DNA from 3 places in the Brachybacterium sp. sponge genome. Region 2 is predicted to be linked to each of the others. Evidence: riboswitches for the same ligand, from Rfam matches in the RefSeq annotation. Region 2 holds a riboswitch; each other region holds the start of a gene.
What was found. Region 2 has a riboswitch for thiamine pyrophosphate ahead of A4A78_RS07240 (YkoF family thiamine/hydroxymethylpyrimidine-binding protein). Riboswitches for the same ligand answer to the same signal wherever they lie in the genome.

Region 1 (2,250 bases), 440 kb from region 2:
GACGGGCGGGACCGAGGCGGCAGGACCCGTCGGGCCGTCGGCCGTCGCTCGGGCGGCGAGCTGGGCCGGCTGCTCCCACCGGTCCGGCACCGCGCCGCCGGCGACCCACGGCGCGGCCGATCCCGCCGCCGCGAGCCGCCGTGCCCGGTGGGCGTGGTCGACGGGACCGTTCCCGCTCCCGACCTGCAGCTCTGCGCCGTGCAGAATCGCCTCGTGGAGCCAGTCGGTGACCCAGGCGAGGGCCGTGGCCGGGTCCTCACCGGCGCCGAGCCGGGTCGCGAGCGCCGCCGCGAGGGAGCAGCCGGTGCCGTGCGTGCTCGTCGTGTCCACCCGCGTGGAGTGCACCCTGTGACGGGTCCCGTCGGCCGCGATCCAGGCGTTGGTGACCTCGCGGCTGTCGAGGTGCCCGGTCTTCACGACGACCGCGACGCCGGTCGCCTCCGACCAGCGGGCGGCCTGGGCGAGGGCCTCGTCCTCGTCGTGCGCGCGGGGCTCGCCGGTGAGGACGGCGAGCTCGTCGATGTTCGGGGTGACCACGGTGGCGAGGGAGCAGAAGCGGATCATCGCCTGCTCCGCCTCGGGCTCCAGCAGCCTGTCGCCGCTGGTCGCGACCATCACCGGGTCGACCACGAGCACCCGCGGCGGGTGCGCGGAGAGCCAGGTCCGGGCGGCCTCGATGATCTCTGCGGTGCCGAGCATGCCGGTCTTGACCGCCTCGAGCTCGACGTCGTCGGAGACCGCGCGGAGCTGCGCGGCGAGGAACTGCGCGGGAGGGACGTGGATGTCGCTCACTCCGTGGGTGTTCTGCGCGACGACCGCGGTCACCGCCGCCATGCCGAAGCCGCCCGCGGCGGTGATCGATTTGAGGTCCGCCGCGGTGCCGGCACCTCCCGTCGGGTCGGTGCCCGCGATCGAGAGCACGCGCGGGGCCGACGGCGCGGGGCGGTCGGGTGCGGGCCGGCGGGTAGCGGGCCGATCGGGCGCGGCGGCGCGGGGGAGGGCAGCGGGAAAGAGGGTGCAAGGATCCGAGCTCATGCGGACATCCCTTCGCTAGTACGAACTAGATCAGGTTCCACGGGTGTGATCTCAGCGCCTCGGGCGCACCCCGTGTCCAGCGGCCGAGTGTAGGCCAAGCGACGGGGGAGGGGCCTGGGCGTCTGGAGTCGATGCCTCCTGCAGCAAGGGTCCGACAGACGAAGCGAATCCTCCGAAAACCGGTGGATGACATTGTGGAAAAAGTGGGACTGTGGAGGAAAGGTGTGGATCGAGAGCTGCATAGCGGTCGAAATGCGCCACTCGATCAGAAAGTTATCCACATATTCTTCTCGAACCTTCCTTCTGTCGGTTCCGGCCCCTAGTGTGAAGGGGTCGGATCGAAAGGGGCGGTGCATCGACGCATCGCCGACGCGGACGGGGAGGAGGGGCCGATGAGCATCACGCAGCCGGAGCATTCGTCGGGCGATGAGATCGCCGACGACGCACGCGATGCTGGGCGTCCCGAGGCCGCGGCTGCCACCTCCGACCATGCCGTCGATGCCCTGATCGCGTCGCTGCCTGCTCGTCTCCACCGCGTCACCGCGCGTCAGGCGCGCACTCGCGATGCGCTGCCTGAACTCGGCGGCTGCGCCGACGACCCCGCTCTGAGCGAGGCCGCGCAGCGCGTCTGGGACGCGGAGCGCGCCACCGCCCTCGCGCTCGCTGCGCAGTACCGCGCCCTCGCAGCCCTGCACGAGGTCGAGGGCGAGTACGAGGATGCCTGCGAGCTCGACGAGGTCGAGACTCTCCGCGCCGCGCTCGGCCTCCGGGTCACTCGCAGCGCCGCGAGCTGGAGACTGCGTGACGCGTACCAGGCCGTGCATCATTTCCCGCGCACCCTCGAGAACCTCGAATCCGGAAGCATGCCGTCGGCCTGGTTCCAGAAGATGCTGAAGACCTCGCAGAAGCTCTCCGAATCCTCCAGGAGGGATCTCGATGCCGTGATCTCGACATGGTCCACGGATATCAGCCCGGAACGTTTCTTCACGCTCCTGCGCGCCCTCGTCGAGCATCTCGCCGAGCGCGAGAGCCGTCCCGATCCGGTCGCCGCGCTCGAGCGCACCGTCGAGCTGCTGCCCGGCGCCGAGGCCGGCACCGGGACCCTGAGGATCACGGGTCCGATCCCCGAGATCCTCGCTCGGTGGAAGTCGATCGACGAGTCCGCCCGCGCCGTCCAGGCGGCGCAGCGGGCGGCGCTCCGCGACGGTACGCCCG
Region 2 (2,250 bases):
CACGCCCGTCGGCGACCACCCGTCGCTGCGGCTCGAGGCCGTCGGCGGACGCCATGCGATCATCCACCCCGACATCCCGCGGATCGGGAACTGCGGGATCGTCCTGTCCGCCGGGGACGGGCCGCGGCTCGGCATCACCGGGGACTCCCTCGAGCCGGTCCCCGAGTTCCACGGCATCGACGTCCTCGCCTTCGCCGTCACGGCGCCCTGGTCGAAGATGTCCGAGACCATCGAGTTCCTCCGCGCCGTCGGCCCGCGACTCGCCCTGCCCGTCCACGACGCGGTCGCGAGCGACCTCGGACGACCGATCTACCTGCGCCAGGCCACGAACCTCGCCCCCGAGGGCACCGAGGTGCGGGACTGGCCGGAGGACGGCGTCGTCGAGGTCGCCCGGAGCTGACGGCGCCATGTCGCACCGGGCCGAGAGCGAGCGCCGCCTCGAGGAGGCGCTCACGGAGACCGACCGGCGACGGTTCCTCCCCGAGGAGCTGCGGCGGCTCGCCGGCGAGGATCGGCCCCTGCCGATCGGCCACGGCCAGACGAACTCCCAGCCCACGACGGTGCGGAACATGCTCACCCTCCTCGACGTGCGACCGGGGCAGCGAGTGCTCGACCTCGGCGCGGGATCGGGATGGACGACGGCGCTGCTCGCCCGGCTGTGCGGGCCGGGCGGGAGGGTGATCGGCGTCGAGCGGCGCGCCGAGCTGATCGGCGCGGCCCGGGCCGCGCTCGCCGGGACAGCGGACGCGGGGACCGCGGAGGCCGAGATCCGTCTCGCGCAGCCCGGCGTGCTCGGCGCGCCGCAGGACGCGCCGTACGACCGGATCCTCGTCTCCGCGCAGGCCGACGCCGTGCCGGAGAGCCTCGTCGCGCAGCTCGCGGACGACGGCGTGATGGTGATCCCCGTGAACGAGCGGATGCTGCGCCTGGAGCGTCACGGGGAGGACGTCGCCGCGAGCGAGCACGGCGCGTATCTCTTCGTCCCCCTCGTCGAGGATCCGCCGACGACCCGCTGACAGCAGCGCCGGACACGAGGCGCGTGCGCCGGACGGGACAGATAGGGTGCGGGGCGTGCACGGGAGTCCGGCAGGCCGGGCTGAGAGGGAGTACTCGAACTCCGACCGTAGAACCTGATCCGGATCATGCCGGCGCAGGGAGCTCCGCCGAGCGATCGTCGCCGCGCGCCCGTGCCCGTACGAAAGGCATGGACCGTGACCTCATCGCCCACCGCCCCCACCGCGCCCGCCCCCTCCGGCGACCCGACCGCGACCCCGCTCGGCTTCGGGGTCGGGGCCCGAGTCACCGCCGCCGTGATGAGCGAGGACTACGCCCGGATCCTCACCGATGCGCTCTCCCGGCTGGACCTCACCGGCCTCGTGCACGAGACCGGGGACGTCTCGACCTATCTCGGCGGCCACGAGACCCACCTCCAGCGCGCCCTGATCGACCTGGCCGAGGCGCTCGCCCGCACCGGCCACCACGCGACGCTCACCGTGCTGCTCTCGCGCGGCTGCCCCGGCGAGGTGGCCTGCGAGCTGCCCGGCGGCGCGGGCCCCCGCGCGACCGAGGTGCCGCAGCCGCGGAGCACCGGACGCTTCGCGAGCGCCGACTGGGCGCTCTATCCGCTGGCCGACGAGGTCGCCGTCGACGGCACCGCCCCCGATCACATGCGCGACATCTACGCCGCGATCGACCATGCGAAGGACCTCGGCACCTTCCGCGGCTCCGAGCACTTCGTCACCCGGCTCGAGGGCGACGCCGGCGACGTGATCGCGACCGCGCTCGCCGGCTGGCTGCTCGTCGGCCGCGGCGTCCAGCACGTCACCAGCCACCTCACCCTCTCGCTGAACAGCCCCTCGCACGAGGTGCGGGAGCTCGCCCCGGCGCAGGACGAGAACGCGGGGGAGGCCCGATGACCGCCCCCCGCCTCGCCCCTGACGCCGCCCCTGCCGGCACGTCCCGTCGCCGCACCCCGCTGAGCCTGCGCGAGCTCGTGCTCGTGGTGGTGCTCGGCGTCGTGTTCGGGTTCCTGTACTGGGTGTTCGTGCAGGCCTGGAACGGCCTGGCGATCGCGATGGGCCCGGCCGGGGACCTCGCCCAGCACCTCGTGTTCGGCTCCTGGCTGCTGGTGGCGCCGGTCGCGATCGCGATCCTGCGCCGACCGGGCGTGGGGATCCTCGCCGAGATGCTCGCCGCGGTCATCGAGGTGGTCTTCCTCGGCAGCCCCGTCGGCCCCCTGCTGCTGCTCTC
Region 3 (2,250 bases), on a different contig from region 2:
GAGTTCTCGAAGGTCGGCGGGCCGATGGACGAGACCGAGTGGCACATGACCCCGCAGACGGTCAACGCCTACTACAACCCCGGCCGGAACGAGATCGTCTTCCCCGCCGCGATCCTCGAGCCCCCGTTCTTCGACGCGGAAGCCGACGACGCCGTGAACTTCGGCGGGATCGGCGCGGTGATCGGCCACGAGGTCGGCCACGGCTTCGACGACCAGGGCTCGAAGTACGACGGGGACGGCAACCTCGTCTCCTGGTGGACGGCGGAGGACCGCGAGGCCTTCGACGCCCGCGCCGCCCGTCTCATCGCGCAGTACTCGGAGCTCTCCCCGCGCGAGCTCGACGACTCCCACCGAGTCAACGGCGCCCTCACCATCGGCGAGAACATCGGCGACCTCGGCGGGCTCTCCATCGCAGTCAAGGCCTATCTCGCCAGCCGCTCCGAGGAGGAGGCCGCGGCCGAGCTCGACGGGCTCACCGGCCTGCAGCGCGTGTTCTGGTCCTGGGCGACCGTGTGGCGGGGCCGGAACCGGCCCCAGGAGGCGATCCGCCGCCTGGCCGTGGACCCGCATGCGCCGATGGAGTTCCGCTGCAACACGGTCGCCGGGCACATCGACGAGTTCCACGAGGCCTTCGACGTGCGCGAGGGCGACGGCATGTACCGCGCCCCCGAGGAGCGGGTGAGCATCTGGTGAGGCCCGATCCGCCCTTCCACGTCGGGCGGACGGTGCCCTCGTCCGTGGGCTGGACCCGCGTCGTCGTCACCGTGGTGGCGGGCCTGATCGTGTCGGGCCTGCTGCTGCAGCGCGGCTCGGCGCCGGGCGCGATCGCGGTGCTCGCCGCCTTCGCGCTGCTGGCGCTGTGGACGTGGATGGGCCAGGCCACCCGCTTCGTGGTCGACGGGAACGGGGTCACCGTGAGCCTCGGAGGCTTCCTCCCCCGCCGGGTCTGGCCGATCGAGGACTTCCGCACCGTGCAGCTGCGCGATATCCCCACCGGCACCGTGGGCGTCGCCCTCGGCGGCTACGGCTGGCGGCGCGGGAGGGCGATGACCCCGAAGCCCGAGGAGCTCACCCCCGTCGGCCGGCGGAAGATCTTCACCCTCGCCGAACAGCAGCGTCCCTACCGGATGCTGGTCACCCGGCCGGGCACGAGCGTGGAGATCATCGGGACGAAGGACACCTGCTACATCCTCTCCCCCGTCGACCCCGAGGCGGCCGCCGATGCGATCGACCAGGCCATCCGTGCCCGCCGCTGAGCGTGCTCCTGGGCTAGACTGTCTGCTCGTCATCCACTGACAGGGGAGCACCGTCCGGTGCTGAGAGTGCGCCGACGGCGCAGACCCTCGAACCTGATCCGGCTCGCACCGGCGTAGGGAGTCGGGATTTCCGTGGAGCACCGCCGGTGCTCCGCGCCCCTTCCAGGACCTGGGAGGAGACGTGATGACCCGTTATCGCACCGTCGATCTGCTGGTGACCGTGCTGATCGGGGCGGCCTTCGGGGTCGCCTTCCTCGGCTACGGCCAGCTCTACACCCTGATCGGCCCGCTGACCGCGGCGTTCAAGCCGGCCGAGGGGCTGCTGGCGGGGATCTGGTTCCTGCCGGCCGTGCTCGCCGCGCTGCTGGTGCGCAAGCCCGGCGCCGCCCTGCTCGCGGAGATGGTCGCCGCCGTGCTCTCGATGCTGCTGGGCAGTCAGTGGGGCTGGGGCACCGCCGTGTCCGGTCTCATGCAGGGCGGTGGGGTCGAGCTCGCCTTCCTGCTCACCCGCTACCGGCGCTTCACCCTGCCCGTGGCGGTGCTCGGCGGCGTGCTCTCTGCCTTGCTCGAATGGGGATGGGAGAAGGTCGCCTACTACCAGGAAATGAGCTGGGCCTTCTCCGGCACGATGCTCGCCTTCTTCCTGCTCTCGGGGGCGCTGCTGTGCGGGGTGCTGGGCTGGGCGGCGAGCCGGGCGCTGATCGCGACCGGCGCGGTGGACTCCCTGGCCTCCGGCCGGGAGGCGGCCCGCGCGGTGGAGGCCTGAGCACCGGGACCGTCCCGGCGGCGTCCGTGCACGTCGACGGGCTGCGCTGGCGGCCGCTCAGCCGGCGCGAGCCGACCATCGAGGGGCTCGACCTCGAGATCCCGCCCGGGCAGCGAGTGCTGCTGGCCGGGGCGAGCGGCAGTGGGAAGTCGACCGTGCTGCGGGCGCTGGCCGGGCTGCTGGACCCCGAGGACGGGGACGGCGAGGGGCTCGTCCCCGCGCCCAGCC

Region 1: another riboswitch for thiamine pyrophosphate. It lies ahead of A4A78_RS05210 (bifunctional hydroxymethylpyrimidine kinase/phosphomethylpyrimidine kinase); the one in region 2 lies ahead of A4A78_RS07240 (YkoF family thiamine/hydroxymethylpyrimidine-binding protein).
Region 3: another riboswitch for thiamine pyrophosphate. It lies ahead of A4A78_RS11835 (ECF transporter S component); the one in region 2 lies ahead of A4A78_RS07240 (YkoF family thiamine/hydroxymethylpyrimidine-binding protein).

The regions. Positions count from the first base shown of each region.
Region 1 is NZ_LRMP01000001.1:1,196,670-1,198,919, forward strand. Features, by position in the region: gene A4A78_RS05210 (bifunctional hydroxymethylpyrimidine kinase/phosphomethylpyrimidine kinase) at 1-1,035, opposite strand, end outside; TPP riboswitch at 1,026-1,118, opposite strand; gene A4A78_RS05215 (hypothetical protein) at 1,428-2,250, shown strand, end outside.
Region 2 is NZ_LRMP01000001.1:1,639,356-1,641,605, forward strand. Features, by position in the region: gene A4A78_RS07230 (MBL fold metallo-hydrolase) at 1-400, shown strand, start outside; gene A4A78_RS07235 (protein-L-isoaspartate O-methyltransferase) at 408-1,016, shown strand; TPP riboswitch at 1,066-1,174, shown strand; gene A4A78_RS07240 (YkoF family thiamine/hydroxymethylpyrimidine-binding protein) at 1,212-1,916, shown strand; gene A4A78_RS07245 (ECF transporter S component) at 1,913-2,250, shown strand, end outside.
Region 3 is NZ_LRMP01000002.1:865,024-867,273, reverse strand. Features, by position in the region: gene A4A78_RS11845 (M13 family metallopeptidase) at 1-693, shown strand, start outside; gene A4A78_RS11840 (hypothetical protein) at 690-1,256, shown strand; TPP riboswitch at 1,288-1,393, shown strand; gene A4A78_RS11835 (ECF transporter S component) at 1,441-2,022, shown strand; gene A4A78_RS11830 (ATP-binding cassette domain-containing protein) at 2,049-2,250, shown strand, end outside.